2 regions of the Mesobacillus jeotgali genome follow, and region 2 is predicted to be linked to the other one. Evidence: a T-box and tRNA genes for the amino acid it is inferred to sense, from the RefSeq annotation. Region 2 holds a T-box; the other holds one or more tRNA genes.
What was found. The T-box of region 2 lies ahead of argS (arginine--tRNA ligase). A T-box ahead of a tRNA ligase gene usually reads a tRNA of that ligase, here a tRNA-Arg.
Positions count from the first base shown of each region.

Region 1: it has a tRNA-Arg gene. The T-box ahead of argS (arginine--tRNA ligase) is inferred to sense a tRNA for this amino acid. The anticodon was not compared.

Region 1 is NZ_CP109811.1:3,802,403-3,809,704, forward strand. It holds gene FOF60_RS19435 (glucose-1-phosphate adenylyltransferase) at 1-57, opposite strand, end outside; gene glgB (1,4-alpha-glucan branching protein GlgB) at 1-1,933, opposite strand, end outside; tRNA gene FOF60_RS19445 (tRNA-Glu) at 2,925-2,996, opposite strand; tRNA gene FOF60_RS19450 (tRNA-Ser) at 3,000-3,090, opposite strand; tRNA gene FOF60_RS19455 (tRNA-Asn) at 3,098-3,172, opposite strand; tRNA gene FOF60_RS19460 (tRNA-Ile) at 3,186-3,259, opposite strand; tRNA gene FOF60_RS19465 (tRNA-Gly) at 3,263-3,336, opposite strand; tRNA gene FOF60_RS19470 (tRNA-His) at 3,349-3,421, opposite strand; tRNA gene FOF60_RS19475 (tRNA-Phe) at 3,459-3,531, opposite strand; tRNA gene FOF60_RS19480 (tRNA-Asp) at 3,670-3,745, opposite strand; tRNA gene FOF60_RS19485 (tRNA-Met) at 3,787-3,860, opposite strand; tRNA gene FOF60_RS19490 (tRNA-Ser) at 4,023-4,115, opposite strand; tRNA gene FOF60_RS19495 (tRNA-Ile) at 4,135-4,211, opposite strand; tRNA gene FOF60_RS19500 (tRNA-Met) at 4,251-4,327, opposite strand; tRNA gene FOF60_RS19505 (tRNA-Ala) at 4,351-4,426, opposite strand; tRNA gene FOF60_RS19510 (tRNA-Pro) at 4,442-4,518, opposite strand; tRNA gene FOF60_RS19515 (tRNA-Arg) at 4,536-4,612, opposite strand; tRNA gene FOF60_RS19520 (tRNA-Leu) at 4,638-4,726, opposite strand; tRNA gene FOF60_RS19525 (tRNA-Gly) at 4,737-4,811, opposite strand; tRNA gene FOF60_RS19530 (tRNA-Leu) at 4,834-4,918, opposite strand; tRNA gene FOF60_RS19535 (tRNA-Lys) at 4,936-5,011, opposite strand; tRNA gene FOF60_RS19540 (tRNA-Thr) at 5,022-5,094, opposite strand; tRNA gene FOF60_RS19545 (tRNA-Val) at 5,110-5,185, opposite strand; rRNA gene rrf (5S ribosomal RNA) at 5,196-5,311, opposite strand; rRNA gene FOF60_RS19555 (23S ribosomal RNA) at 5,581-7,302, opposite strand, start outside.
Region 2 is NZ_CP109811.1:2,810,276-2,817,577, reverse strand. It holds gene dnaN (DNA polymerase III subunit beta) at 1-941, shown strand, start outside; gene FOF60_RS14395 (class I SAM-dependent methyltransferase) at 964-1,674, shown strand; gene FOF60_RS14390 (HIT family protein) at 1,703-2,104, shown strand; gene FOF60_RS14385 (NUDIX domain-containing protein) at 2,085-2,540, shown strand; gene FOF60_RS14380 (hypothetical protein) at 2,552-2,725, shown strand; gene FOF60_RS14375 (LysE/ArgO family amino acid transporter) at 2,838-3,443, shown strand; gene FOF60_RS14370 (hypothetical protein) at 3,507-3,935, opposite strand; gene FOF60_RS14365 (hypothetical protein) at 4,035-4,172, opposite strand; gene FOF60_RS14360 (hypothetical protein) at 4,375-4,575, shown strand; gene FOF60_RS14355 (OsmC family protein) at 4,576-4,845, shown strand; gene FOF60_RS14350 (GNAT family N-acetyltransferase) at 4,990-5,466, shown strand; T-box leader at 5,506-5,721, shown strand; gene argS (arginine--tRNA ligase) at 5,765-7,302, shown strand, end outside.

The DNA.
Region 1 (7,302 bases), 990 kb from region 2:
CAGCCGGCTTCCTTTTCCTCCTGCCAACAGCATTGCTACGCATTTCTTCTTTTGCATGATTGTTTCTCCCCTTTCTTTTTATAACAGGACGTAAAACTGAGATTCCGAATGGAGAAATACTCATCTCTATAGAATATGGCCTTCCATGGAAGGCTATTTCTTCAGCTTTCAAAACTTTTTTGTTTATTACGCCTGAACCGCCAAAGTCTGCAGCATCGCTGTTCAAAATTTCTCGATATTCGCCAGGCTTCGGTACACCGATTCGATAATCGCTATATACCTTCTCTGTAAAATTGCAAACAATGACCAGAAGTTCTTCAGGATTCTTCCCTTTTCGGATAAAAGAAAAAATCGACTGATCCCGATTATCAGCATCGATCCACTCAAAGCCTTCATAGCTTTGGTCAACCTCATACAATGGTTTTGATCTCTTATACAATTTGATTAGTTCCTTATTGTAATGATTCATTTTTGCATGCATTTCATAATCGAGGAGATTCCAATCAAGCTGCTCCCTGTCTTTCCATTCCGAAAACTGCCCAAATTCAGTACCCATGAATGTCAGCTTCTTTCCAGGATGTGCAGTCATGAACCCAAGCAATAGTCTAAGCTGTGCGAACTTTTGCCAGTAATCGCCCGGCATCTTATCAAGAAGCGATTTCTTCCCGTGAACAACTTCATCATGTGAAAAAGGCAGGACAAAATTCTCTGAGAATGCATAAAGCAGCGAAAAAGTAACCTTATCATGTATATGCTTCCTGTTATGGGATTCTTCCTCCATATACTTCAAGGTGTCATTCATCCATCCCATGTTCCACTTGTATGTAAAACCAAGACCGCCATACTCCACGGGAGCTGTCACCTGCGGCCAATCAGTCGAGTCTTCGGCGATCATCAATGCCCCTGGCTCAAAATCTTTTACCGCTTTATTCAGCTTCTTTAAAAACTCCACTCCATACTGGTTCGCTGCCTGGATTGAATTTGGCCAGTAGATGATATTAGCCACCGCATCAACCCTGAAGCCATCGATATGATATTTTTCCAGCCAGAAAAGGGCGCTCGAAATCAGAAAGCTCTGGACCTCCGTTTTTCCGAGGTCAAAATTGGCTGTTCCCCAAACCTGGTTCTCACGATCATTCTCCCGCTGATATTCAAACACATAGCTGCCATCAAATTGGTACAGACCGTGGGCATCTTTACAAAAATGCCCCGGAATCCAATCAAGGATGACACCAATGTTGTTTTGATGACACATATCAACGAAATACATGAAATCATGAGGCGTACCATATCGGCTCGTAACTGAAAAATAACCTGTAGATTGATAGCCCCAGGAAATGTCGAGCGGATGCTCAGTTAGTGGCAATAATTCAATATGTGTGTATCCATGCGCAACAATATATGGGATCAATTCATCAACAAGCTCACGATATGTAAGGAACGAACCGTTATCATGCTTCTTCCAGGAACCCACATGAAGCTCATATATGAACATCGGCTCGTCGAGAGTAGTCCGTTTTTCACGCTTTTGCAGCCACTTTTGGTCTTCCCATTTATAGTCATCCAATGAGTAGACAATCGAAGCCGTATTTGGCCTTACTTCCGAGAAAAATGCATAAGGATCTGATTTGAGCAATCGCTCACCCGACGCCGTTACAAGCTCATATTTATAAATGGAACCGGTCAAGTCACCCTCCAGAGCGAGCTGCCAGACACCCTCCTGATTGACTTTATGAAACTCGTGCCCACGTCCATCCCAATTATTAAAATTACCTGTTAGCCTTACCTGAGTCGCATTTGGAGCCCACACACAAAATCGAGTATATGTTTCAGTTCCATTTTTCATGACATGTGCTCCAAATAAATTGTAGCTCTGGAACAGATTCCCTTCATGGAACAAATGCAATTCAAACTCAGTAGGATTAATCACCATTGCCCTCCACCTGCCTTTTGTAAAACTAAAGAAACTGCCTATTTCAGTAGTATTCTAGTTACCTTAAGGAATTCCTTGTAAACATTTTTTTAATATTTCGACAATAATACTTAGAAAGAATTAAATTTCGACAAAACCACTAAAATGGTAGCGCTTTAATGTACTAAATCTTCCAATTACGCGAAATTTGGAGAACGAAAGTTCAAAAATGAATAATGATTCATTAGAAAGATTAGTTGAATTTATTAGGTTTGATAGAGGAAATAGGAGAAAAAATGTTTTCCACTGATAACGTTTTCATCTTTTTGGAGGAAGTGACTTGTGTCGTGATTCTAAATTTAAGTGAGGATCCTAGGTTGGAGTTGCTATGACATGGAGCTAGCAGTATTGTGTGGGTAGCTAAGTAAGGGCATTTTGATTGAGTCTGTTATGAAACACGTATTATTTGGCTTTACTCTCGCTTATTCGGACATTATAATAATCCCCAACACTACTACTTTATGTGACGGGATTTCTCTTCCTATCACTGACCGGGCATATACCTCTTCGTATGTTACCGGTTTTGAACTTGTCTCTCATAACGAGGTACATATTTCTTCTTTTTGTTACCGGTTTTGAACTTGTCTCTCATAACGGGGCACATATTTCTTCTTTATGTTACCGGTTTTGAACTTGTCTCTCATAACGAGGCACATATTTCTTCTTTATGTTACCGGTTTTGAGCCAGAATCTTCATAAGTGGGAATAAACTAATTTTGTTACCGGTTTTACCTTTACCTCCTTAACCAGTCACATAATGTTTTTTTCTTGCACCACTAACCGGGCAATAATATATTAGCCACTTTTAAACAGCTTATTTCTTTCTTAGTGCATGCTGCTTGATGTATTGAAAGATAGCAATTCAAAAGTACATTTGGATTAAATACCTGGAATCCAAAATTACATGAAAATGAAAAAAAGCCGTTAGCATAATTGCTAACAGCTTTTCTTATGACCCCTACGGGATTCGAACCCGTGTTACCGCCGTGAAAGGGCGGTGTCTTAACCGCTTGACCAAGGGGCCTTATGGCGGAGAAGGAGGGATTTGAACCCTCGCGCCGGTTACCCGACCTACACCCTTAGCAGGGGCGCCTCTTCAGCCTCTTGAGTACTTCCCCAGAAATATGGCTCCGCAGGTAGGATTCGAACCTACGACCGCTCGGTTAACAGCCGAGTGCTCTACCACTGAGCTACTGCGGAATAATATAAAAAATGGGCCTAAGTGGACTCGAACCACCGACCTCACGCTTATCAGGCGTGCGCTCTAACCAGCTGAGCTATAGGCCCTCATGGAGCGGGTGATGGGAATCGAACCCACTACATCAGCTTGGAAGGCTGAGGTTTTACCAGTAAACTACACCCGCATATAAAAAAGGGGCGACTGATGGGAATCGAACCCACGAATGTCGGAACCACAATCCGATGCGTTAACCACTTCGCCACAATCGCCATATCTATAATTGCATTTCATTTAAATTAAATAAGGTGGCTCAGGACGGAATCGAACCGCCGACACAAGGATTTTCAGTCCTTTGCTCTACCGACTGAGCTACTGAGCCACTATAATATTGTTGCCTAAACTTTGACTTATTTAAGTCCTTTGCTCGAATGACTTTCGGTCTTTCTCGCAGATTGCCGCAGAAGCTTATTCAGGAAGTGAGCAATCTGCTCTACCGACTGAGCTACTGAAATAAAAATGGCGGTCCCGACCGGGATCGAACCGGCGATCTCCTGCGTGACAGGCAGGCATGTTAACCGCTACACCACGGGACCAGGATCTTTTCAAGTGCAGTACTTGAAAAGAACTTAATTGATTGCGGGGGCAGGATTTGAACCTGCGACCTTCGGGTTATGAGCCCGACGAGCTACCGGACTGCTCCACCCCGCGACGATATTAATTACATAATTTTGTTGATGCTCTAAGTGAGCATGGACTGTCCCGATCTCAGGAAGCTTACTCAAGTAGCAGCTCGATCGGTACAACTCGCAGCATATTCAGTGAAGTAACGCTCGTTGCTCCACCCCGCGACGATACTATTTAATAAAATTATGGAGGAGGTAGAGGGATTCGAACCCCCGCGCGGTGTTACCCGCCTGTCGGTTTTCAAGACCGATCCCTTCAGCCAGACTTGGGTATACCTCCGTATGAAAATCAAGTAAAATGGTGGACCTTGTAGGACTCGAACCTACGACCGGACGGTTATGAGCCGTCTGCTCTAACCAGCTGAGCTAAAGGTCCAGGATATCCTAGATTGAATAGGTTCAACCAGATTAAAATTGGTAGCGGCGGAGGGGATCGAACCCCCGACCTTACGGGTATGAACCGTACGCTCTAGCCAGCTGAGCTACACCGCCAAATTATTATTTTTTAAAACTTATGGTGGAGCCTAGCGGGATCGAACCGCTGACCTCCTGCGTGCAAGGCAGGCGCTCTCCCAGCTGAGCTAAGGCCCCAAATTATAAAAAGGATGGTCGGGAAGACAGGATTCGAACCTGCGACCCCTTGGTCCCAAACCAAGTGCTCTACCAAGCTGAGCTACTCCCCGATAAAGAGAAAATATAATGGCACGCCCGAAAGGAGTCGAACCCATAACCTTCTGATCCGTAGTCAGACGCTCTATCCAATTGAGCTACGGGCGCATATTTAGTACATTAGCTAACTTGGTGGTGCCGAGGACCGGAATCGAACCGGTACGGTAGTCACCTACCGCAGGATTTTAAGTCCTGTGCGTCTGCCAGTTCCGCCACCCCGGCTTAGGAACTATGGAGCGGAAGACGGGATTCGAACCCGCGACCCCAACCTTGGCAAGGTTGTATTCTACCACTGAACTACTTCCGCATTATATTGCTTTTTGAAGAAATGGTGCGGGTGAAGGGAGTCGAACCCCCACGCCTTGCGGCGCCAGATCCTAAGTCTGGTGCGTCTGCCAATTCCGCCACACCCGCATATTATTTCAAAAAAGTGGTGAGCCATGAAGGACTCGAACCTTCGACCCTCTGATTAAAAGTCAGATGCTCTACCGACTGAGCTAATGGCTCGTACAAAAGGTGCCGGCAAGAGGACTTGAACCCCCAACCTACTGATTACAAGTCAGTTGCTCTACCAATTGAGCTACACCGGCATGGTGAGTAAATAATGGTGGAGGATGACGGGATCGAACCGCCGACCCTCTGCTTGTAAGGCAGATGCTCTCCCAGCTGAGCTAATCCTCCATTTGAAACTGCCCGGCGACGTCCTACTCTCACAGGGGGAAACCCCCAACTACCATCGGCGCTGAGAAGCTTAACTTCCGTGTTCGGTATGGGAACGGGTGTGACCTTCTCGCCATCGTCACCAGACATTTTTTAAAGACAATATCTATTATACTGTCTTTTATGCATTTTGCAAGAGAAAAATTAAGTAAGTTTTTCACTTAATGAAAAGCTTTTATTCCCTCAAAACTAGATAATGTGTAAGAAGAATTCAAGAAAAACGAGTAATCAATGTCCAGTTTCGGCTCCTAGCCTCTCGAGATTGCTTCGGTCCATCCGCTGAAGTCAAAGAACGACTTCAACTGCTGGCCCTCCAGCACTTGTCGAGGCTGAACAGTCGCCTACACTTTTCGTTTTTGGTTAAGTCCTCGAACGATTAGTATCAGTCAGCTCCACACGTCACCGCGCTTCCACCTCTGACCTATCAACCTGATCATCTTTCAGGGTTCTTACTAGCTTGCGCTATGGGAAATCTCATCTTGAGGGGGGCTTCATGCTTAGATGCTTTCAGCACTTATCCCGTCCGCACATAGCTACCCAGCGATGCCTTTGGCAAGACAACTGGTACACCAGCGGTGCGTCCATCCCGGTCCTCTCGTACTAAGGACAGCTCCTCTCAAATTTCCTGCGCCCACGACGGATAGGGACCGAACTGTCTCACGACGTTCTGAACCCAGCTCGCGTACCGCTTTAATGGGCGAACAGCCCAACCCTTGGGACCGACTACAGCCCCAGGATGCGATGAGCCGACATCGAGGTGCCAAACCTCCCCGTCGATGTGGACTCTTGGGGGAGATAAGCCTGTTATCCCCGGGGTAGCTTTTATCCGTTGAGCGATGGCCCTTCCATGCGGAACCACCGGATCACTAAGCCCGACTTTCGTCCCTGCTCGACTTGTAGGTCTCGCAGTCAAGCTCCCTTGTGCCTTTACACTCTGCGAATGATTTCCAACCATTCTGAGGGAACCTTTGGGCGCTCCGTTACTCTTTAGGAGGCGACCGCCCCAGTCAAACTGCCCACCTGACACTGTCTCCCGCCCCGATCAGGGGCGTGGGTTAGAATTTCAATACAGCCAGGGTAGTATCCCACCGACGCCTCCACCGAAGCTGGCGCTCCGGTTTCTCAGGCTCCTACCTATCCTGTACAAGCTGTACCAAAATTCAATATCAGGCTACAGTAAAGCTCCACGGGGTCTTTCCGTCCTGTCGCGGGTAACCTGCATCTTCACAGGTACTATAATTTCACCGAGTCTCTCGTTGAGACAGTGCCCAGATCGTTACGCCTTTCGTGCGGGTCGGAACTTACCCGACAAGGAATTTCGCTACCTTAGGACCGTTATAGTTACGGCCGCCGTTTACTGGGGCTTCGATTCAGAGCTTCGCGTGAGCTAACCCCTCCTCTTAACCTTCCAGCACCGGGCAGGCGTCAGCCCCTATACTTCGCCTTGCGGCTTCGCAGAGACCTGTGTTTTTGCTAAACAGTCGCCTGGGCCTATTCACTGCGGCTCATCCGGGCTATTCACCCAAATGAGCACCCCTTCTCCCGAAGTTACGGGGTCATTTTGCCGAGTTCCTTAACGAGAGTTCTCTCGCTCACCTTAGGATTCTCTCCTCGCCTACCTGTGTCGGTTTGCGGTACGGGCACCTTTTATCTCGCTAGAGGCTTTTCTTGGCAGTGTGGAATCAGGAACTTCGGTACTATATTTCCCTCGCTGTCACAGCTCAGCCTTCACGCAAGCGGGATTTGCCTCACTTGCAGCCTAACTGCTTAGACGCGCATATCCAACAGCGCGCTTACCCTATCCTCCTGCGTCCCCCCATTGCTCAAACGATAAAGAGGTGGTACAGGAATATCAACCTGTTGTCCATCGCCTACGCCTTTCGGCCTCGGCTTAGGTCCCGACTAACCCTGAGAGGACGAGCCTTCCTCAGGAAACCTTAGGCATTCGGTGGATGGGATTCTCACCCATCTTTCGCTACTCATACCGGCATTCTCACTTCTAAGCGCTCCACCAGTCCTTACGGTCTGACTTCAACGCCCTTAGAACGCTCTCCTACCACTGACATCTAAGATGTCAA
Region 2 (7,302 bases):
CTAAAGGGCAGTTGACTGTTTATGAAACAGGAAGCGTTGTGGTTCCTGCCAAATATTTAGTTGAATTGGTGAAAAAGCTCCCTGGAGAACTGACGGTTGAGTTAATTGGTCAGCATAAACTATCAATCAAGACTGAGGAAATCTCTGTCGTGTTGAGCAGTTTTGACGTTGAGGCATATCCTAACACTCCAGTCCTGGATCTTGGTAAGGGTGTGCAAATACCTGGCCCCCTTTTAAATGAAATGATAAGCCAAACGGCGTTTGCTGCTTCGTCAATTGATAACCGGCCAGTTCTGACCGGATTGCTGGTCACTTTACAGGAGAACAAAATCATATGCGCAGCCACCAATTCTCACAGATTAGCGATGAGGGAAAGCGAAATTGAAATTGATATCGAAGGATCCTATATAATACCGCTAGCATCAGTTAAAGAATTCATGAGACTATTCAACAGTTCCAAGGATTTGATAACTGTATATATTTGTGGAAATCATCTCGTGTTCAAAACTCTTAACCTTGCAATGTACACAAGATTAATTGAAGGAAACTATCCTAATCTTAACAGTCTCATTCCAGCACATCCAAAGACAATGATTACTGTTCAAACCTCCAAGTTATTAAAAGGAATCGACCGCGCCAGTTTATTTAATCGGGAATCAAGGAACAACAATGTGAAATTGGAATTAATAAATGGAAGCACCCTTAAGATTACCTCCTATTCCCCGGATTTAGGCAAAATTGAAGAAACTCAGCAAATCATTGATGTATATGGTGAAAAGGAATTATCACTATCGTTGAACAGCATCTTTTTAATCGAGGCGTTAAAAGCTTTTACGGAAGAAGAAGTTACGTTGAATTACTCAGGATCAATGAGGCCGATATTGATAAAACCAAACAGCAACAAACGTCACCTCCACCTTATATCACCGGTGAGAGGATAAACACGAGATTTTGGAGGGTATTATGAAAGAAACCATACATAGTTACGAGGACTTATTAATAATGCTAGATCATCTTCTGAAAGAAAGTAGTGAGTTCAATTGGGATCAGTTTTACTCTGATCGGGAAAGAAAAGTTCCTTTTTTTGAAAACCATCCTGATGAGAACTTAGTGGATTATATGGAAAAGAGCAGGATAACAGCGGGAAAAGCGCTGGAATTAGGCTGTGGACCTGGAAGGAATGCTATTTATTTGGCCAGAAATGGCTTTCATGTTGATGCCGTTGACCAATCGGCAGAAGGATTGGACTGGGCTATAGAAAGGGCAAAAGAACAGAAGGTACAAGTGAATTTTGTTCTGCGTAATATATTTGATTTGGATATTGAAGAGGATACTTACGATCTCGTCTATGATTCTGGCTGCTTCCACCATATCCCGCCTCACAGGAGAATGGATTATATCTCCCTCGTTAAAAGAGCCTTGAAGCCTGGTGGATCCTTTGCGCTAACCTGCTTTGCAGAGGGTGGAGAGCTTGGCGGAGCTGGCATTTTCGATTGGGAGGTATACAGAGGCAGAAGCATGCGAGGCGGTTTGGGCTTTACTGATGAAAAACTCAAAGGGATTTTTCGTGATTTCACAGCGGTTGAAATCAGGAAAATGAGAGATATGGAAAATGAGACAAAACAATTCGGAAAATCCGCATTATTAGCTGCATTATTCAAAAAGGAAAATTAGCTCAATTGTTACGGAGTGGAGAAAAATAATGAAAAGAGGTGTTCAAATGATTCCTGAACAAAGATGGGAAGATTTCTATTGTGATGAGGTATTATCCGGCAAGACTATGGTAGATAAGGTGTTTGAAACGGATCATACTCTCGCATTTTACCACACTCGGTCATATTATGAGGTGCATATTATTGTCATTCCCAAAAAACATATTTTATCTTTTTTATCAGTATCCAATGAGGAAGCCGAGATTATGAGTGATGTTCTCCAGGTAGTGAAGCAGGCTGCTTCTATGCTTGAAAAAGATTATGGCGCATGCACGATTTCTACAAACATTGGAAAATACCAGAGCAATAAGCATATGCACTGGCATGTCCATTTTGGCGCAAGAGTACGTGACGAGCAAGGACGGTTGCTTGATGGTCACGAAGCAGAATAATGGTTTTGAATTGATCGAAATTCTAGAAATCAAAGAATTGGATATGGGGCAATACCAGCCGCTGGCAGGATCGTATGCGATTATTAAGGTGAAGGGTCAATATTTAATTGGATACAACATCTTCAGGCAGCAATGGGAAGTGCCGGCAGGAAAGAGGGAGAAAGGCGAAGCACCTTTGGATTGCGCTCGAAGAGAACTTCTTGAAGAAACAGGACAAACCGTCGTTAATCTTAAATTTATTGGCCTGGCGAGGGTGAAAAATTTACTAAACGGAGCAGAAAAGTTCAATCCATTATATTACTCTACAACTAATTCTTTGCGCCCCTTTCGACAAAACGAAGAAATGTCTGATATAAGACTCTGGGATCTTGAAGAAAATCTACATATCGACCAGGTTGATTTGGAAATATTAGAATATGTGAGTCTATTAAAATAAAAGGAGTAAAAATGAAGAAGAAATTAAATTTTCCTCAAGTGCTTTTCGCAAGCTTCTTTATTGCAACAATTCTGACGTTCGCCAATCAAATGATTGCTTGGGAAAATAAAATCTACTCTGGAATCTTTGCATTTATTATCACTTTAGCTGTGTTCAGTATCTCAGAGAAAATATTTAAAGATTAATTAAAAAGGACTTAGGCCTAAGTCCTTTTCTTGTGTAAATCAGCTGTATAAGAGGTATGGCTTGGTGGATTAGTTTTATTGTTAAATCTGAGTGTGGTAGAAGGAGAAAAATATGCTAGCTGCAGGAATTCATGGTTTCATTCTCGCTTTCGGGCTGATCCTTCCGTTAGGTGTCCAAAACGTGTTTGTCTTCAACCAGGGATCGATACACAAACAATATAGGAGCGTTCTGCCCGTTATCCTGACAGCTTCGATAAGTGATACACTCTTGATCACTTTGGCTGTTTTGGGAATATCGGTAATCGTTCTGCAGATTGCCTGGCTAAATACATTACTTTTAACAGCCGGGATACTATTTTTAATCTACATGGGTTATTTAACCTGGAGAAGTAAGCCATCGGAAGTTACAGCAGAACACGAAGCTTTTTCTCCAAAAAAACAAATAACCTTTGCTGCTTCGGTTTCTTTGCTAAACCCTCATGCGATCATGGATACAGTCGGAGTGATAGGAACGAGTTCACTGACTTATTCGGGACCTGCGAAATTCACTTTTGCTTTGGCCTGTATTTTAACTTCCTGGATTTGGTTTTTCGCCCTTGCTTTTGTTGGCCGTCAAGTAGGGAGGTTAGGAAAATCAGCGGGTTTTCTCGGTATCTTAAACAAAGTATCCGCTATGATTATGTGGGGAACAGCCATCTATTTGGCACTGGCTTTTTAAGGGTTAGGCCCATTGAGCACAAAAATAGAGCTCTTCATCGTGAATGAAGGACTCTATTTTTATTCATCGTCTCCTTCGCCGTTTAAGAAATTGGACTGTAGCCTCAAGTTCTTCAAGACGCTGACCTTTTTCTGATAACTGGATTTTGGCTTGATTCAATTCCTCTCTTACTTCACTCAATTCAGCTGCAAGCTGTTCAACCTTAAGGTTTAAGGTCGAAGAGTTAGAGTCTTCTTTTTTATTTTCTGTTTGGTTTAAAGTTCTTGAAAGTAAAGACAAAGTAGTAGGGTTTATAAAACTTTGTGCAGTAGTCACCAGAGAATTAATTGTTTCTGCATTCGGTTTATTTTCATTATTTGCTTGACTATTATCGTTTGTTTTCTCGTTTTCTGGCAGTTTCTTTAGGATCGCCTGTGTAAAATTAAGTATTTCATTTAATGAAGGATCTTTTTTAAAACTGTCAATATGCGGCTTCATATCATTCTCATTCATAATATACACCCTTTCTATCAAAATTAAAATCTCCCCGGCCATTACCGGTTTAGCCAGGGAGATTGTAAGGAAGTTCAGGTCTCGTATCTCTCGAAGAGATTAAGCTGCACCATTTTCTACAGCAATTACTTCACCGATGCAAGTGTAAAGGACATCAGCTAAAGCATCCTGACCCAACAAGATCGCAACGACCAAAGCAAGTGCCAGCAAAAGAACAACAATCGCAGTGATTAACATCTCTCCACCTCCTTCCGTTTAGAAGATAGGTAAGATCCGAACCTTACAACAACATCATATGAAAAAATATCGGACGAGCATCAGCTTGTATCATAGAATAAAAAAGTCGGGCTGCCTATTTTTAATAGTGATAGGTTTTTATTTGAATAATTGCATAAATTCTTATATGTTGGAGTCAGGAATCTAAGGAGGGATCGTATAATTGTCTGAGCCAATCGCACTAACGAAGATAGCAGTGATACAAAAAGATACTCCCAACAAAATCAGGGAGGCATACATTGATGGTTTTAGTGAGCCTTTGATTTTTGGCGTCCATGGGGGTGTAAAGCAGTTCTATGGTGTAAACCCGGAGGTAGAATATCCGTCAACACTTGACCATATTGTTTCTGCAGCAGGCGGTTGACTGGTTGGAACCCTATCTGGCGCGCTGGAGGCGCGTAAAATACCAACCTCACCAGATAAAGTCATGGCTAAAGTCCAAGGAACTATTGAAGCACCGGAAGGAGTCCTTAAAATCACGAAAATCAGCTGTCACTATGAATTGAAGGTACCTGCCGGAAAAAGGGAAGCAGCCGAAAGAGCATTGAATGTCTTTGAACAAGGATGTCCGGTCGCACAAACTTTAAAGGGCTGTATCCAGTTCAAACATACTTGGCATATAGAAGAATACTAGTAAAATGAGTCCTTATCTAATAAGATGAGGGCTCATTTTACTTTGTTAACAGGGTGATTTATACATTATTTATCTATTTGATAAAAAGGATTTCAGGTTAAATGCACGAATTCTTATTTATAACTTTTAAAAAGGGGAATCCATGTGATTGATTTAGTACGTGTGAAACAAGGAGAGGAACAAATTCTTCAAAATTTAGTCCAATTTTATATTTACGAATTTACCGTTTTTCAGGATATCAAGCTTGAAGTGAATGGCAGCTTTGCTCCATTTGATTTAAATCCATACTGGTCTGAAGCAGATTTACATGCTTTTTTTATTTTGCATGATGGGGAGTTTGTAGGTTTTGCAATGGTTGAAAGTGGAGACCCCAATGTCATCCTTGAATTTTTTATCATGAGGAAATTCTACCGAAAAGGATTTGGAAAGGAAGCGGCCATCAAGCTGTTTGATCTATTCCCTGGGAACTGGAGCATTACCCAGGTCGAGAAAAATGAGCCGGCCAGGAGCTTTTGGCGCAAGGTAATTGGCGATTATACCGGCGGCAACTATATTGAAAAGTTCGATGAACATAAGCGTTCAATCCAAGAGTTTGATTCGCTGATGATCGTAAAAAATTGATTGCAAAATGGTTCTTTGATTGTTTATAATGGTAAAAATATCAAATCGATGAAAAAGAGAGTAATTATTCCAGATTTGCTTTAGCGAGCCAGGGACGGTGGAAGCCTGGTGCAAATGAATAATGAAGCGCACTTTTGAGATGCTTGCCTGAAAACCAGTAGGGCCGGCCGGGATTTATACCCGTTATCAATGAAAGCAGGTTCCTTATAATGGAACAATTTGAGTGGTACCGCGGGAAAAACTCTCGTCTCTTATTTAAGAGACGGGAGTTTTTTATTTTTATCAGGGAGGCTTTTTAATGAATTATCTAAAACTTTATTCAGAATTGCTTGCTGCTCGGCTTGATGGCCTTCTTTCTCCTAATGAAATAGAGGTGTTAATTGAGAAACCGAAATTTTTGCATCAGGGAGACCTAGCATTTCCATGTTTCCAACTGGCGAAAAAGATGAGGAAGCCTCCCTTTGAAATAGCTCGAGAATTAAGTTCGCGCTTGCAAAGCGGGGTCGGTGAATCATTGGATCGTTTCGAAGCAGTTGGCGGCTATGTAAATGCATTTTTAAATAAAACGAAAGTTGCCAGAGAACTTATAAATGAAATAGGGCAAAAGAAGAACCATTATGGTGATCTTGATATTGGTGAAGGTCAGGCTGTAACAATTGACCTTTCATCACCCAATATTGCTAAGCCTTTTTCCATGGGTCATCTGCGATCAACCGTTATAGGGAATTCACTTTCGCTTATTTATGAAAAATGTGGTTACAGAACAGTGAAAATCAATCATTTAGGAGACTGGGGAACTCAGTTCGGCAAACTAATCACGGCATATAAGCTCTGGGGCAATGAAGAAAAGGTGAAGGCGGAACCGATTCAGGAACTGCTTGCGCTGTATATAAAATTTCATGAAGCCGCAGAAAGTCAGCCGAAGCTTGAACAAGAGGGCCGCGATTGGTTCAGACGTCTTGAAAATGGCGATCCTGAAGCACTTAGACTTTGGAAGTGGTTCAAGGATGAATCATTGAAGGAGTTTAAGAAGATATACAATCTTTTGGGAATAGAGTTTGATTCATATGCTGGTGAAGCTTTTTATAATGATAAGATGGAACCAATCGTGGAAATGCTGCGAGAAAAGGGGCTGCTTGATGAATCTGATGGGGCGCAAGTAGTCAAATTGGATGACCTAGAACTTCCGCCTTGTCTTATAAAAAAATCAGATGGAGCCACCTTGTATGCTACAAGGGATTTAGCGGCGGCCTTATACAGGTTCGAAGAGTATTTTTTTGTGAAATCATTATATGTGGTTGGAAATGAGCAAAGTCTTCACTTTAAACAGATAAAAGCAGTGCTTGCCAAAATGGGTTTTCAATGGGCGGATGGTATTACTCATATTCCATTTGGGATGATGTTAAAGGACGGCAAAAAAATGTCCACTAGAAAAGGCAAGGTCGTTTTGCTTGAAGATGTTCTCGAGGATTCTATTCAGCTGGCGGAAAGAAATATTGAAGAAAAAAATCCATCTTTGGTCAATAAAATAGATGTTGCCAAAATGATTGGTACCGGTGCCGTTGTTTTTCATGACCTTAAGAATTTCCGCATGAATGATATAGAGTTTTCCCTTGAAGAGATGCTAAAAGTAGAAGGTGAAACAGCACCTTATGTTCAGTATACAAATACCCGGGCACAATCATTGTTGAAAAAGGGGGCATTACAAGATGAAGCTGTTAACGAGGACACCAATCTGGCAGCCGTTGCTGAATGGCCAGTGATCACTGAGCTGCAAATGTTCCCGGATACCATCAAGAAAGCGGTTGAAAGAAATGATCCATCCCTTGTTGCTAA